2 regions of the Actinoplanes sp. NPDC026619 genome follow, and region 1 is predicted to be linked to the other one. Evidence: riboswitches for the same ligand, from Rfam matches in the RefSeq annotation. Region 1 holds a riboswitch; the other holds the start of a gene.

Region 1 (7,099 bases):
CCCAGGCAAGCGAGCCGGAGGCGAGCCGCCGGTCGGTGAGCAGCACCAGACCGCTCGGCGTCACCACCGCGCCAGCCCTTCGTCGGCGGTGGACGCGACCGCGTGGAAGCGACGCGGAATCCGCCCCGAGGTGTAGGCGAGGCGGCCGCCGGCGACCGCGTGCCGCATCGCTGCCGCCATCCCGGCCGGGTCGTCGGCCCGGGTGATCGCGCTTGCGATGAGCACCGCATCGCAGCCGAGTTCCATGGCCAGAGCCGCGTCCGAGGCCGTGCCGATGCCGGCGTCGAGCACCACCGGGATGTCGACCGCCTGGCGGATCAGCCGGATGTGGTGCGGGTTGGAGATGCCGAGGCCGGAGCCGATCGGCGAACCGGCCGGCATCACCGCGGCGCAGCCCGCGCCGGCGAGGCGGCGGGCCAGGATCGGATCGTCCGTGGTGTAGGGCAAGACCGTGAACCCGTCCGTGACCAGCTTCTCCGCGGCCGCCAGCAGCTCGACGCCGTCCGGCAGCAGGGTCCGCTCGTCACCGATCACCTCGAGCTTGATCAGATCGGTCTCGAACGCGTCCCGGGCCAGGTGAGCGGTCTTGATCGCATCGGCGGCCGTGTAGCAGCCGGCCGTGTTCGGCAGCACCCGCACGCCGAGCCGGTCGAGCATCGGCAGCAGCCCCGGCCCGGCCGCGTCGACCCGCCGGAGCGCCACCGTGACCAGCTCGGTGCCGGAGGCGCGGATGGCGCCCTCCAGCGCGCTGAGGCTGTTCGCCCCGCCGGTGCCGAGGATGAGCCGAGATTCGCCGAAGAACATCGTCATCCTCCCTGCGCCGCGGTGAGCACCTCGACCGCGTCGCCGTCCGCGAGCCGGGCGTCGTCCCAGGTACTGCGTGGAACCACCGTCCCGTTGACCGCGACCGCGACCCCGCGCCGAGCCTCGGTGAGCCGTTCGACGAGGGCCGCCACGCAGAGGTCGTCGTCGCTTTCCACCAGCTCTCGCCCGTTGACCGTCAACCGCATCAGAACCTCCCCGGCGCGAAGTGCTCGAGCAGCGGATCCGCGACCCCGTCCAGGACCAGGCCGGCGATCAGGTCGGCGGTGATCGGCGCGAGCAGCACCCCGTTCCGGAAATGCCCGGCCGCCACGATCACCCGCTCGTCGAGCCGGCCGAGCAGCGGCGCGTTGTCCGGCGTGCCCGGGCGGTGTCCGGCGGTGGTTTCGACGAGCTCGCATTCGGCCAGATCCGGTACGAGGCCGATGGCCGCCCGCAGCAGCTCGTGCACGCCCCCGGCGGTGACCGTGCGGTCGGAGCGCTCCTCCTGGGTGGCGCCGACGACGATCTCGCCGTCCGCGCGCGGCACGACGTAGACGTGCCGCCCGTCGACGGCCGCCTCGAGCACGTGCCGGATGAGCCCCGGCTCGCCGCGCAGCCGCAGCACCTGGCCCTTGACCGGGCGGATCGGCAACCCGGTGAGGGCGGCCGTCCCGCAGCCGGCCGCGACGATCACCGTCGCCGCGTCCACCTCGGACAGATCGTCGATCCGTTTGCTGACGATCCGATCGGCCAGCCGGTCGCGGAGGGCCGCCACCACCCGGCGCGGATCCACCTGCCGCTCGGCCGGCGAAAACACCCCGGCACGGACTCGCGGCGACAGGGCCGGTTCGCGTTCCCGCAGGTCGGAGGGGCGCAGTTGGGCCAGCTTCTGGTGAGTCCAGTCCCGGGCGACCTCGGCCAGGTCGTCCGCGGTCATCGCGAGACTGAGCGTCCCGGTGTCGTCGTAGCCGACGTCCACCCCGAGCTCCGCCGCGAACGCCGGCCAGCGCTCATTGCCCGCCGCCAGCAGCCGGATCAGTTCCGGCTCCTCGTGCGTGGCCTCGCCACCGGGCGCGAGCATCCCGGCCGCGACGTGCCACGCGCCCGGCTCGCCGTCGTCGTGCACCACGACGTCGGCTCCGCCCAGCTGCAGCCGCCACGCGATCGAGAGCCCGATGATCCCGCCGCCGACGACCGCAACCGTCCCACCGCCGCCGCTCATGCCACACCCCCAGCCGCGCCGCCATCGCGCGCCGCCCGGCCAGAGCCGTTCGCCAGGTTCAAGCCACCGCCTGCCGCAGCGCCAGAGCCGTTCGCCACGGTCAAGCCACCGCGTGCCGCCGCGGAGGCGCCGTCCCGTGCGCCGAGCACGCGCAGGAACTCGGCGGTTGCGGCGGCTGGGTCGGCGGTTACCGCCGAGATCGCCGCGACGCCGTATCCGGGCAGGTCGGCAACCCGCGCCGGGGTGATGCCGGCGATCGCGATCACCGGCGTGCCCGGCACCGCGTCGACCACCGCCGCCAGCCCGGCCGGCCCGATCGGTGGCGGCAGCCCGTCCTTGGAGGAGGTCGCGAAAACCGGTCCCACGCCCAGATAGCTGGCGCCGTCCGCGACGGCCTTTCGCGCGTCGGCCGGGTTCCGGCAGGTCACGCCGAGGATCGCGGCCGGCCCGAGCACCCGCCGAGCGGCCTCGACCGGAAGATCCTCGGCCCCCACGTGCACGCCGTCGGCGCCGGCCGCGAGCGCGACCCCGACCCGATCGTCGACCAGGCAGAGCGCGTCGCCCGCGGCCCGGCAGAGAGCGAGCGCGGCGACGGTCAGCTGATAGGCGTCCCGGTCACCGGTCTTGATCCGCACCTGGATGGCGACCGGCCCGTGCCCGACCGCGCCGCGAACCACGTCGAGCGAGTCGGTGACGATGTGCAGCCGAGGAAACACAACGAACGCTCCTCCCTGCGCCGGCATGATCCGGATCAGGTTCGACGGTCGGGGGCTGCCTCAGCCCCCCTCTCAGCCCGGTGCACCGGACTCCCGTGGGGTTGGTCTTGTCTCGGACCATAACCGCCCAAGCACGCTCCGCGCTAGCGGACGTCCCAGACTGGCTCCGGCGTCTCCACCACCTCGTTGTCGCCCTGGAACAGCACGAAGCGGTCGAAGGACCGGGTGAACCAGCGGTCATGGGTGACCGCTATCACCGTGCCCTCGAACTGGCGAAGCCCCTCTTCCAGCGCTTCCGCCGACGCCAGGTCCAAGTTGTCCGTCGGTTCGTCCAGCAGCAGAAGAGTCGCCCCGGACAGCTCCAGCATCAGCACCAGGAACCGCGCCTGCTGCCCGCCGGAAAGCGTGCCGAACCGCTGATCGCCCTGTCCGGCCAGCTCGTACCGGTTGAGCGCCTTCATCGCACCGGCCCGGTCCATCCCGGACCGGTGGTCGTCGCCCCGCCAGAGGATCTCGACGAGGGTGCGTTCGAGCAGCTCAGGCCGGTCGTGCGTCTGCGAGAAGTGACCGGGCCGCACCCGCGCGCCGAGCCGGGCCACCCCGTCGTGCGCCACATAGGCCAGGGGCGCGCCGTCGACCGGTTTGTTCTCCGCGTCGGGGTCGCTGCCACCGGCCGCGAGCAGCCGCAGGAAGTGCGACTTGCCGGTGCCGTTGGCGCCGAGCACCGCGACCCGATCGCCGTACCAGATCTCCAGGTCGAACGGGAACGTCAGGTTGACCAGCTCGAGCTGTTCGCAGATCACCGCGCGTTTGCCGGTGCGGCCGCCACGCAGGTTCATCCGCAGCGACTGCTCCTTGGGCGGCAGCGGCGGCGGCCCGATCTCCTCGAACTTACGCAACCGGGTCTGCGCCGATTGATATCGAGAGGCCATATCGGAGTTGTAGGCGGCCTTCTGCTTGTACATGAACATCAGCTCGCGCAGCTTCTGGTGCTCCTCGTCCCAGCGCCGGCGGTTTTCCTCGAGCTTCTCGTGGCGGTTCACCCGGGCCTCGTGCCAGGAGGCGAAACCGCCCGGATGGGTCCACGCGCCACCACCCTCGACCGCCACCACCCGGTCCGCGGTCTGGGCCAGCAGCTCCCGGTCGTGGGAGACGAACAGCACCGATTTCGACGACTCGCGCAGCCGTTGCTCCAGCCAGCGTTTGCCCGGCACGTCGAGGAAGTTGTCCGGCTCGTCGAGCAGCAACACCTCGTCGCGCCCGCGCAGCAGCAGGTCGAGCGCGAACCGCTTCTGCTGCCCGCCGGAGAGTGTCCGAACCGGACGGTTCCGCACCTGCTCCCACGGTTTGTCGAGGATCGCGACCGCCACCGTGTCGAACAGCACCTCGACGTCGTAACCGCCGACCTCGCCCCAATGGGAGAGGGCGTTGGCGTAGGCGAGCTGGGTGCGCTCGGTCTCGTCGAGGGCGGCGGCGGCCGCGGCGAGTCGCTCGCCAGCCGCGCGCAGGGGCGGTTCGACCAGCGAAAGAGCAAGATCCGCGAGGGTACGATCGTCGCCGATCATGCCGATGAACTGGCGCATCACGCCCAGCCCGCCGGCCCGCGCGATGCTGCCGGTCTGGGTCGGCAGATCACCGGCGACCAGGCGCAGCAGCGTCGTCTTGCCGGCCCCGTTCGGCCCCACCAGCGCGACCTTGGCGCCCTCACCGACCCGGAACGACACGTCGGCGAACAGCTCCCGGCCGTCCGGCAGCACAAAACCGGCCCCGGCCACGTCCACATAACCCATGGGGACGCATTCTCCCGGGTCGAGGGCGTTGCGGTCAGCTGGTTTTCCGGCGCACCCGCAGCACCCGATAGGCCTTCTGACTGGCCATCCGCTCGACCGCCCAGCCGAGGCCGGTGAGCCAGGTGTGCAACGAGTCACCGCCAAGATGCCGGTTGATCACCAGCCAGGCCACCCCGTCCGGAGCGAGCCGGGGCAACCAGCGTTCCATCAGGGCGCGCAGCTCGGCCTTGCCGACATGCGTGGGCGGGTTGCTCCAGATCTCATCGAAGACCACCTCGGCGGGTACGTCGTCGGGCTCGGCCACCCGCAACCGGTCGGCCAGGCCGAGCCGTTCCGCGTTTTCCGCGGCCAGCTCGCGGGCCCGCGCGTTCACGTCGATCGCCCACACGGTGGCCTGCGGCGATTCGCTCGCCAGCACGCTCGCGATCGGCCCGTAGCCACAGCCCAGGTCGAGGAAGACCCCGGTGGCGGTGGCGTCCGGCAGGCTGCCCTTGCGCAGCAGGACGGCCGTGCCGGGGTCGAGCCGGCCGGCCGAGAAGACACCGGATGCCACGACCAACTGGTAGTCGCGGCCGGCGGCACTGAACTCGATCTCGCCGCGCTGGGCGGGCGTGGACGGTTCGGCGCTGAAGTAATGCTCGGCGGTCACGTGTCCAGTTTGCCGCCCCACAACGGGCGACCATCGCCGGGGTGCCGCACAACCAGTGCGTCCATCGATCACCGTACGCTTTTAGCTTCAAATACATGCTGTACGGGACCCCTCCCCGCTACGAACCCCGAGCGACCGCTCGCGGCGGCCTCGCCCTGTACGTCCGTGGTTTCGGCGCCGTGGGAAGCGGCCAGCACCGGCCGGCGCCGCGCGCCCGGACCCAACGCCGGCGAGCGCCACGCGAGCCGGAACGCACCGCGCAGTTCCTGGTCCGCGGGCTGGCCGCGCTGATCCTTCTCGGCCTGGTGGCGATGACCACGTTCCTGGTGTTCGGCGGCGATCGCAAGGCCGGCACCGAGGCCGCCGCCGACGTGAAGGCCGGCCTGCTCACCTCCCGCACGGTGGACAACGCGCCGCTGACGGTCGAGGAGGTCTTCCCCGATTCGCGCGAGGTGCGGCCGCCCTCGGCGCTGCCCTACCGAATCACCATGACCCACACGGATGCCGACTGCCGCACCGCCACCACCGGCGAGACCGGCGCGCTGCTGCTCGCGCACGGCTGTAACCAGGTGGTCCGGGCCGGGATGACCGCGCCCTACGACGGTTACGAGGTGACCGCCGGGCTGTTCAACCTGGCCGACGAGGCCGGCGCCGGCGTGGTCGACGGACGGCTGCGGGAGCTGGTGGTGAGCGGCGACGGCAGCTTCGCGACGCTGCCGGCCACCCGCTCGGGTCCGGACGCGCTGCCCACCGCCCAGGTCGGCTGGCGCACCAGTGGCCACTACCTGCTCTACTGCGTGATCACCCGCTCCGACGGCAAGCTGGTCACCAGCGACGACCCGGTCGCCGAACGGATCACCGCGCAACTGGTCGACGCCTATCTGAACACCACGGTGCTCGGCCGGCGCGCGTCGAGCCCCTAGGCGCGCAGCCGGCGGGTGGCTTCGGCGCGGGCCGCGTACTCCGTGTCCGCCGGGTAGCCGACCGCGATCAGGGTGAGGCCGTGGGCCGGGGCCACGGTCACCTCGCTGGAGCGTTCGCGCAGGGTGAGCAGGGTGGCCGGCCACTCGACCGGGCGGCGGCCGTCGCCGGTGGCGAGCATCGCGCCGACCAGGCTGCGCACCATCGACTGGCAGAACGCGTCGGCCTGCACGGTCGCCACGCAGATCCCGTCCGGGTCGCGGCGCCAGTCCAGCCGGGTGATCGCCCGGACCGTCGTGGCGTGCTCCTTCCGCTTGCAGTAGGCCGCGTAGTCGTGCTCCCCCAGCAACCCCATCGCGGCCACGTTGAGCCGCTCCAGGTCGAGCGGCCGCACCCAGCCCAGGGTGTCGTGCCGGCGCAGCGGCTCCGGCCCCCAGGGCGTGTCCGAGACCCGGTATTCGTAGCGCCGGAACGTGGCCGAGAACCGCGCGTCGAACGTCTCCGGCACCTCGGTGATCGTGCGAACCCGGGCGTCCGGCGGCATGAGCGCGGCGAGTCGCCGGAGCAGCGACGCCTCGAGCTCGATCCACGACGCGGACGGAAGGTCGATGTGGCACACCTGGCCGGTCGCGTGCACGCCGGCGTCGGTGCGCCCGGCCACGGTCAGGCCCAGCGGCGTCTCGGCGCCCACCAGCCGCGCCAGCGCCTCCAGCAGCACGCCGGCGACGGTCCGTCGGCCCGGTTGAACAGCCCACCCGGAGAACTCGGCCCCGTCATAGGAGATGTCGAGTCTTAAGCGGATGGATTCCCTCACGCGAAACGCCCCTCTTCGGCCGTGACCCACGACGGCGCCGGGCCGTCGAAACGGGACGCAGCCCAACCCCGTACTCATAAAAAGAGCGCCCGACACCGAAAGGGTGCCGGGCGCTCGATGCCTTGCTTACGCCTTGGCGTCGTCGTCCTTGACCTCGTCGTCCTTGACCTCGTCGTCCTTGAC
Region 2 (7,099 bases), on a different contig from region 1:
AGCCGCCCGATGTCGTCCTCCAGAGCTGACCGGGGTTCGCCGGCCGACCTCCGAAACACGCTAAATTGGGCGGTGCGATGACGACGTCGACCGGTTACGAGGCGTACGAGGCGGCCGGGGAGCTGTTGCGTGCCCTGTCCGCGCCCATTCGTGTCGCGATCGTCGCGGAGCTCGGTGTGGGAGAACGCTGCGTGCACGAACTGGTGGAGAAGCTGGGCGCGCCCCAGCCGCTGGTGTCCCAGCATCTGCGGGTGCTGCGCGGCGCCGGCGTGGTGCGGGGTGCACGTCGTGGCCGCGAGATCGCATACTCGCTGGTGGACGACCATGTCGCGCACATCGTCGCCGACGCCGTCAGCCACGCGAGGGAGGTCCGATCGTGACCACCGCCGAATTCCCCGAGTCACATGCGCTCGTCGAATCACCAGCACTGGCCCAATCACCGGCACTGGCCGAATCACCATCACTGGCCCAACCACCGGCACTGGCCCAATCACCGGCACAGTCCGAGTCGCCCGCGCAGCGCAACACCAAGCAGCGCAGTGCGGTGAGCGCCGTGCTTGCCGACACCGAGGGTTTCAACAGCGCCCAGGAGCTGCACGCGCTGCTGCGCGAGCGGGGCGAACGCGTCGGCCTGACCACGGTGTACCGCACGCTGCAGGGGCTCGCCGACGCCGGCGAGATCGACGTGATGCGGCCGCCGGGCGGCGAACACCTCTACCGCCGGTGCAGCCAGGGCCACCACCATCACCTGGTGTGCCGGTCGTGCGGCCGGGCGGTCGAGGTGGAGGGCCCGGCGGTGGAGTCCTGGGCGGACCGGGTGGCCGCGAAACACGGCTACGTCGACGTCTCCCACACGATGGAGATCTTCGGCACCTGCCCGGACTGCGCAGCCAAACACTGAGCGGCCCTGCTGAGCTTTTAAAGGCACGCTGAGCTGTTGGGGTGCTGAGCTGTTGGGGTGCTGAGCCGGCCGAGCGCTGAGTGGCTCTACGTGGGACGCTGAGCGCCGTGAAGCTTTACGCCGAGCGGCTCCCCACCGCCATCCGCCAACTGCTCACCGACATCATCATCGTTGTCTGGGTCTACCTGTGGATCCGCGCCGGTTTCTGGGTCCACGGGATGGTCGAGAAGCTGGCCGTTCCCGGTCAGAAGCTGCAGAGCGCGGGCGGCGGGATCGCCGACAACCTGGCCGACGCCGGCAGCAAGGTCGGCAAGGTGCCGCTGGTCGGCGACGACCTGGTCAAACCGTTCAACGGCGCCGCCGACGCGGCCCGCTCCCTCGCCGACGCGGGCGCGCAGCAACAGCAAATCGTCGATCAGCTGGCGCTGATCATGGCGATCCTCACCCTCGCCGTACCCCTTGCGCTGGTCCTTTTCCTCTGGCTTCCGTTCCGGTTGCGGTGGATGCGCCGGGCCGGGGTGGCTTCTTCGGTACGCCGTGAGCCCGCCGGCCGCGATCTGCTGGCGCTGCGCGCGCTGGCCAGTCAGCCGCTGAACGAGCTCGCCAAGCTGGGCCCGGACATCGCGCAGAGCTGGCGCAACGGCGACGCCGAAGCGGTCGACGCGCTCGCCGCCCTGGAACTCAGGAAGCTGGGCCTGTCGGCGTCGGGCCGCCGCCGCTGACACTGTTCCCCTAACACCGCTGTCCCCAACACCTCTGCCCTAGGCACCGCTGTCCCCGACCCCGCTGCCGCGGCTCCCGCCGGTGATGCGGGCCAGCGCGGCTGTGGCCAGGGCGTTCGGCGCCTGCTCGGGCACCCAGTGGCTGACGCCGCGCAGGACGACGAACTGGTAGTCGGCCTCGACCCAGTCCCGGGTGCGTAGCGCGGCGGTGCGGGCCACGACGCCGTCGCGGTCACTCCACACGTATGTCGTGGGCACCGTGATCACACCGACGTCGCTCAGGTCGCGGCCGTCCAGGCCGCGGTACCAGTTGAGGGCGGCGGTCAGCCGGCTTGGTTCGCCCGATTCGTTGGATTGAGCAGATTCGATCGGACGGGCCGCTTCGATCGGGTGGGCCGATTCGATCGGGTGGGCCGATTCGATCGGGTGGGCCGATTCGATCGGGTGGGCCGATTCGATCGGGTGGGCCGATTCGATCGGGTGGGCCGATTCGCGCATGGCGTCCACGTAGAGCGCGGCGCGTTCGCCGATCGGGCGCAGCATTGCCTTGAGCGCGGCCGCGTTGGCGCTCAGCAGGAAACGTTCGGCGATCGGGCTGCGGAAGAGAGCGAAGTAGGCGAACCGGGCGCGCTGGGTCGGGCGTACGCGCATGGCCAGCCGCAGCGCTCGCGGGTGCGGCACCGAGATGGCGGTGAGGGTGCTCACCCGGTCGGGATGCTGGGCGGCCAGCAGCCAGCCGACCTGCGAGCCCCAGTCGTGGCCGATGACATGCGCCTTCTCGACGCCGAGGGCATCGAGGACGGCGATCGCGTCGGCGGCGGGTTCGGTGATCCGGTACGCGCCGACGTTGCCCGGACGCGCGCCGGGCGAGTAGCCGCGCTGGTCCAGGGCGTACGTGCGGAGCCCGGCCTCGTGCAGTCGCGGCAGGATCAGGTCGAACTCACGGTGGTCCTGCGGAAACCCGTGCAGCAGGAGAACCGGTTCGCCGTCGGCGGGCCCACCCTCGTACACGTCGAAGGTCATGCCCCGCGCCTTGATCTCCGTTGGCTTGATCTCGGTCGGCTTGATCGACATGTGACGGCTCCCTCGCTGTCCCCGGACTCACAACGGTGTTAGCGTCATGGAAACACATACAGCGAAGGTTGTTCGCGACGGCGGAGATCAGTTGCATCGCCCAGGTGATGCGCGGGTCGGCCTAGGTCACGAACGAACTTCGATCCGACAGGGGAGCGCACAGCGCTGAGAGTGCGGGCAACCGCAGACCCTCGTACCTGATCTGGGTAATGCCAGCGCAGGAAGCTCGGTCTTTTCTCCAGCCGCGCCGTGTCCGAGGCCGCCAGGCCGAGGCCGGCGTGCGTCTCCTCCCAGTGTATTTGCCAGCTGTATTTGCTGGCTGTATTTGCCAGCCAAGGCAAAGATTGGGAGGCTCACATGGCAACCGACACCAACCGGTGGCGCACGATCGACATCGTGATCGCCTCGATCGTCGCGGTCGCATTCGGCGTCATCTTCTGGGCGTGGAACCTGCTCTGGAACGGGCCGGCCGACGCCATCCCGCTGCCCGGCCGCGCCGTGCTCTACGGAATGTGGCTGGTCCCGGCCGTGCTCGGCGCGCTGATCGTGCGTAAGCCGGGCGCCGCGTTCTATACCCTCACGCTCGCCTCGCTGGTCTCGGTCGCGATCGGCACGAGTTGGGGCTGGACCCTCGTCGTGCAAGGACCGCTCGAGGCCCTCGGCGCCGAGGTGATCTTCGCGGCTTTCGCCTACAAGCGCTACAACCTGCCGGTGGCCCTGCTCGCCGGCGCCGCCGCCGGCATCGTCGCCTCGGTGTACGACGCGTTCGTCTGGTACCCCGGCACGTCCTGGGCCACCATGCGACTGCCCTACATCGCGATCACCGCGGCGTCGTCCCTGGTCATCGCCGGACTCGGCAGCGTGCTGCTGGTGCGGGCACTCGCCCAGACCGGAGTTCTGGACCGGTTCGCGGCGGGCCGTTCACGCGCCCTCGTCTAGTCCTGATTCGATGTGAATCATGAACCCCTCCCGCGGTGAGTCGTGAGCGCGGTCGTCCTTCGGGGCTTCGGGTGGCGGCATGCGGGGCGTCGCGCCTGGGCGGTCCGCGACGTCGACCTGCGCATCGACGACGGCGAGCGGGTGCTGCTGCTCGGTCCCTCCGGGGCCGGCAAGAGCACCCTGCTCGCCGCGCTGGCCGGCCTGCTCCCCGATGACTCGGGCGAACAGGCCGGCACCGTCGAGATCGACGGCCGCTCCCCCGCCGAAGCCCGCGACCGCGTCGGCATCGTCTTCCAGGACCCGCAGACCCAGCTGGTGATGGCCCGCAGCGGCGACGACGTGGCGTTCGGCCTGGAGAACCGCGGGGTGCCGGCCGCCGCGATCTGGCCGCGGGTCAGCGACGCCCTGGACCGCGTCGGTTTCCCGTACCCGATCACCCGGTCGACGGCGGCGCTGTCCGGTGGGGAGGCGCAGCGGCTGGCGCTGGCCGGGGTGCTCGCGCTGCGGCCCGGCCTGCTGCTGCTCGACGAGCCGACCGCCAATCTCGACCCGGCCGGCGCCGAACTGGTCCGGGAGGCGATCACCCGCTCGCGGCACGGCGACGACTCGACGCTGATCCTGGTCGAGCACCGGGTCGCCGAAGCGCTCCCGCTGGTCGACCGGGTCGTGGTGCTCGAGGCGGGTGGCGGGATCCGGGCCGACGGCGCGCCCGAGATGGTGTTCGCCGCGTACGGCGATCGTCTCGCTGACGAAGGCGTCTGGGTGCCCGGTTTCCGCATCCCGCCGCTGAAGTCCGGCTCCCCGGCCGCCGCCGAGCTGGCCTGCGCCCGGGACGTGACGGTTGAGCACCGCCTGCGCGGGGTGTCGATGTCGGTGGGCGAGGGCGAGGTCCTCGCCGTGACCGGGCCGAACGGCGCCGGGAAGTCGACGCTTGCGCTGGTGCTGGGCGGTCTGCTCGCGCCGACCGGCGGCCAGGTGTCGGCGTTCGGCGACCCGAGACCGCCGCACAAGTGGCGGGCCGCGACCCTGACGACCCGGATCGGCTCGGTGTTCCAGAACCCGGAGCACCAGTTCGTGACGTCCCGGGTCGCCGACGAGCTTGCGGTCGGGCCGCGACGGGTCGGGCGTACGTCATCGGAAATCTCTGTCGTCGTTGACTCTCTGCTGGAACGTCTCCGGCTCACGAAGTTGGCGGCGGCCAACCCGTACACCCTCTCCGGTGGCGAAGCCCGCCGGCTGAGCGTCGCCACCGCCCTGGCCACCGCCCCGCGCCTGCTGGTCCTCGACGAGCCGACCTTCGGGCAGGACCGCCGCACCTGGATCGAGCTGGTCACGCTCCTGGCCACGCTGCGTGACGAGGGGCATGCGGTGGTCGCGGTGACTCACGACGACGACTTCGTGCAGGCGCTCGCCGACCGGACGTTCCCGCTCGGTTCGCCTCGTCTGCACGAGCCACTTCCCCGCCGGCGCCCGTCATGACCTGTGCCTGGACGAGGACGGCTCGGCTGGCTTCTCGGCTGGCTTCTCGGCCGGCTTCTCGGCCGGCTTCTCGGCTGGCTTCTCGGCCGGCTTCTCGGCCGGTGGCCCTGCGGGTCGCTCAGCGGGAGGCTCAGCCGTGACCGCGTTCGTTTCGCAGCCGGTCGCGGATCCGTCGGCGCTGCTCGCCCGGCGCAATCCGGTGGCGAAGCTCGCGGCCGCGCTGCTCTTCTCGTTGCCGCTGATCACCACGCTGGATCCGCTCACCCCGGCGATCGCGCTGGTCGTCGAACTGGCCCTGTTGCCGCTGTTCGGGTTGCGCTATGCGGTGCTGGCCCGGCAGGCCTGGCCGCTGCTCATGGCCGGCGCCGGCGTGCTGATCACGATGGTGCTGTTCGCGGCCGACCGCAGCGGAACCGTCCTGGTCGGACTCGGCCCGTTCGACGTCACCACCGGTGTGCTGACGACCGCGCTCGGACTGATCCTGCGGCTGTTCGCGATCGCTCTGCCCGGCGTGATCGTCTTCGCCACCACCGACCCGACCGATCTGGCCGACGCGCTCGTGCAGAACGCCAAGGCGCCCCCCAGATTCGCGATCGGGGCACTGGCCGCGTTCCGGCTGCTGCCGCTGCTCGGCGCCGAGTGGCAGATGCTCACCCTGGCCCGCCGCGCCCGCGGCGTCGACGCCGGACGCAATCCGATCGCCGCGGTACGCCTGTTCGCGGCCACCGCCTTCGCGCTGCTGGTAGGCGCCCTACGACGGGGCACCCGGCTGGCGGTCGCGATGGACGCGCGCGGCTTCGACTCGGGGGTGCCACGCAGCTACGCCCGGCGGCAGACCTTCACCCGGCCGGACACGCTGCTGGTGGTGGGCTCGGTCGGAGTTGCCGCGCTGATCCTGGCCACCACGATCGCGCTGGGCCTGTTCCGGCCGATCATCTAGCCGGGTTCTCAGTCGTCGCCTCGGCTGTCGTCTCGGTCGTCGGCTGTCGTCTCGGTCGTCGGGCGTCGCCAGCGGCCACGGAGCTGCGGGGCCGGGCCTTATGAGGCCAGCCGCTCGCCGGCGTTGCGACCTGATCTTGTTAGTTCGGTCCCGCTGTCCGACTGGCTGATCTCCGACCACACCGCGTCGAGGGAGAGGCCGAGCACGTCGGTGATGGCCGCGATGGTCGAGAAGGCAGGGGTGGCCACCCGACCGGACTCGATCTTCCGAAGCGTCTCCGGCGAGACACCTGCCTCCAGCGCGGTGATGAGCATCGATCGCTGCCCCCGGGCGCGCCGTAGCAGGGCGCCGAGGCGTTGCCCGCGTTCGACCTCTGCGGGAGTTAGCGGCAACCTGACCATGGCTCCGATTCTAGTACCGGGATAATATGGCCGGGATACTTATTGGCTGTTCGAGTAAGGCGCCCGCATGATCGAGATCCTGGACCCCACCCAACTGCCCCGAGCGAGGGAGGCCGGCGCCCTGGTCGCCACCATGCTGCAGGCTTTGAAGAGCCGTAGCACGGTCGGCACCAACCTCCTGGACATCGACCTGTGGGCGCACCGCATGATCACCGAGGCCGGGGCGCAGTCCTGCTACGTCGACTACGAGCCGTCCTTCGGGCGCGGGCCGTTCGGCCACTACATCTGCACGTCGGTCAACGACGCCGTGCTCCACGGGCTGCCGCACGACTACCCGCTTGCCGACGGCGACCTGCTGTCGCTCGACCTCGCCGTCTCCCTGGGCGAAGTCGTCGCCGACTCCGCCATCAGCTTCATCGTGGGCGACGCGAAGCCCGCGGAGTGCGTCGCGCTGATCGACGCGACCGAACGCGCCTTGAGCGCGGGGATCGCGGCGGCCGGCCCCGGAACTCGCATCGGTGACATCTCCCACGCCATCGGCTCGGTCCTCAGCGGAGCCGGATACCCGATCAATACCGAGTTCGGCGGTCACGGCGTCGGATCGACGATGCACCAGGACCCGCATGTCTCCAACACGGGGCGG

The links. A riboswitch is a leader RNA that binds a small molecule or an ion and turns the genes downstream of it on or off. The one in region 1 is predicted to bind thiamine pyrophosphate.
Region 2: it holds a riboswitch for thiamine pyrophosphate, as region 1 does, so the genes downstream of both, AB0E90_RS45630 (ECF transporter S component) here and AB0E90_RS19230 (thiamine phosphate synthase) in region 1, are expected to answer to the same signal.

Annotation. Positions count from the first base shown of each region.
Region 1 covers NZ_JBEZYA010000008.1:96,159-103,257, forward strand. The annotation lists partial or broken gene AB0E90_RS19210 (thiamine phosphate synthase) at 1-67, opposite strand, end outside; gene AB0E90_RS19215 (thiazole synthase) at 61-810, opposite strand; gene thiS (sulfur carrier protein ThiS) at 807-1,010, opposite strand; gene thiO (glycine oxidase ThiO) at 1,010-2,026, opposite strand; partial or broken gene AB0E90_RS19230 (thiamine phosphate synthase) at 2,188-2,769, opposite strand; TPP riboswitch at 2,738-2,849, opposite strand; gene AB0E90_RS19235 (ATP-binding cassette domain-containing protein) at 2,886-4,532, opposite strand; gene AB0E90_RS19240 (methyltransferase) at 4,567-5,181, opposite strand; gene AB0E90_RS19245 (hypothetical protein) at 5,277-6,104, shown strand; gene truA (tRNA pseudouridine(38-40) synthase TruA) at 6,101-6,916, opposite strand; gene rplQ (50S ribosomal protein L17) at 7,043-7,099, opposite strand, start outside.
Region 2 covers NZ_JBEZYA010000037.1:61,763-68,861, reverse strand. The annotation lists gene AB0E90_RS45655 (metal ABC transporter permease) at 1-29, shown strand, start outside; gene AB0E90_RS45650 (metalloregulator ArsR/SmtB family transcription factor) at 78-380, shown strand; gene AB0E90_RS45645 (Fur family transcriptional regulator) at 482-901, shown strand; gene AB0E90_RS45640 (hypothetical protein) at 1,009-1,623, shown strand; gene AB0E90_RS45635 (alpha/beta hydrolase) at 1,663-2,697, opposite strand; TPP riboswitch at 2,837-2,939, shown strand; gene AB0E90_RS45630 (ECF transporter S component) at 3,055-3,636, shown strand; gene AB0E90_RS45625 (ABC transporter ATP-binding protein) at 3,679-5,115, shown strand; gene AB0E90_RS45620 (energy-coupling factor transporter transmembrane component T) at 5,252-6,055, shown strand; gene AB0E90_RS45615 (helix-turn-helix transcriptional regulator) at 6,154-6,456, opposite strand; gene map (type I methionyl aminopeptidase) at 6,524-7,099, shown strand, end outside.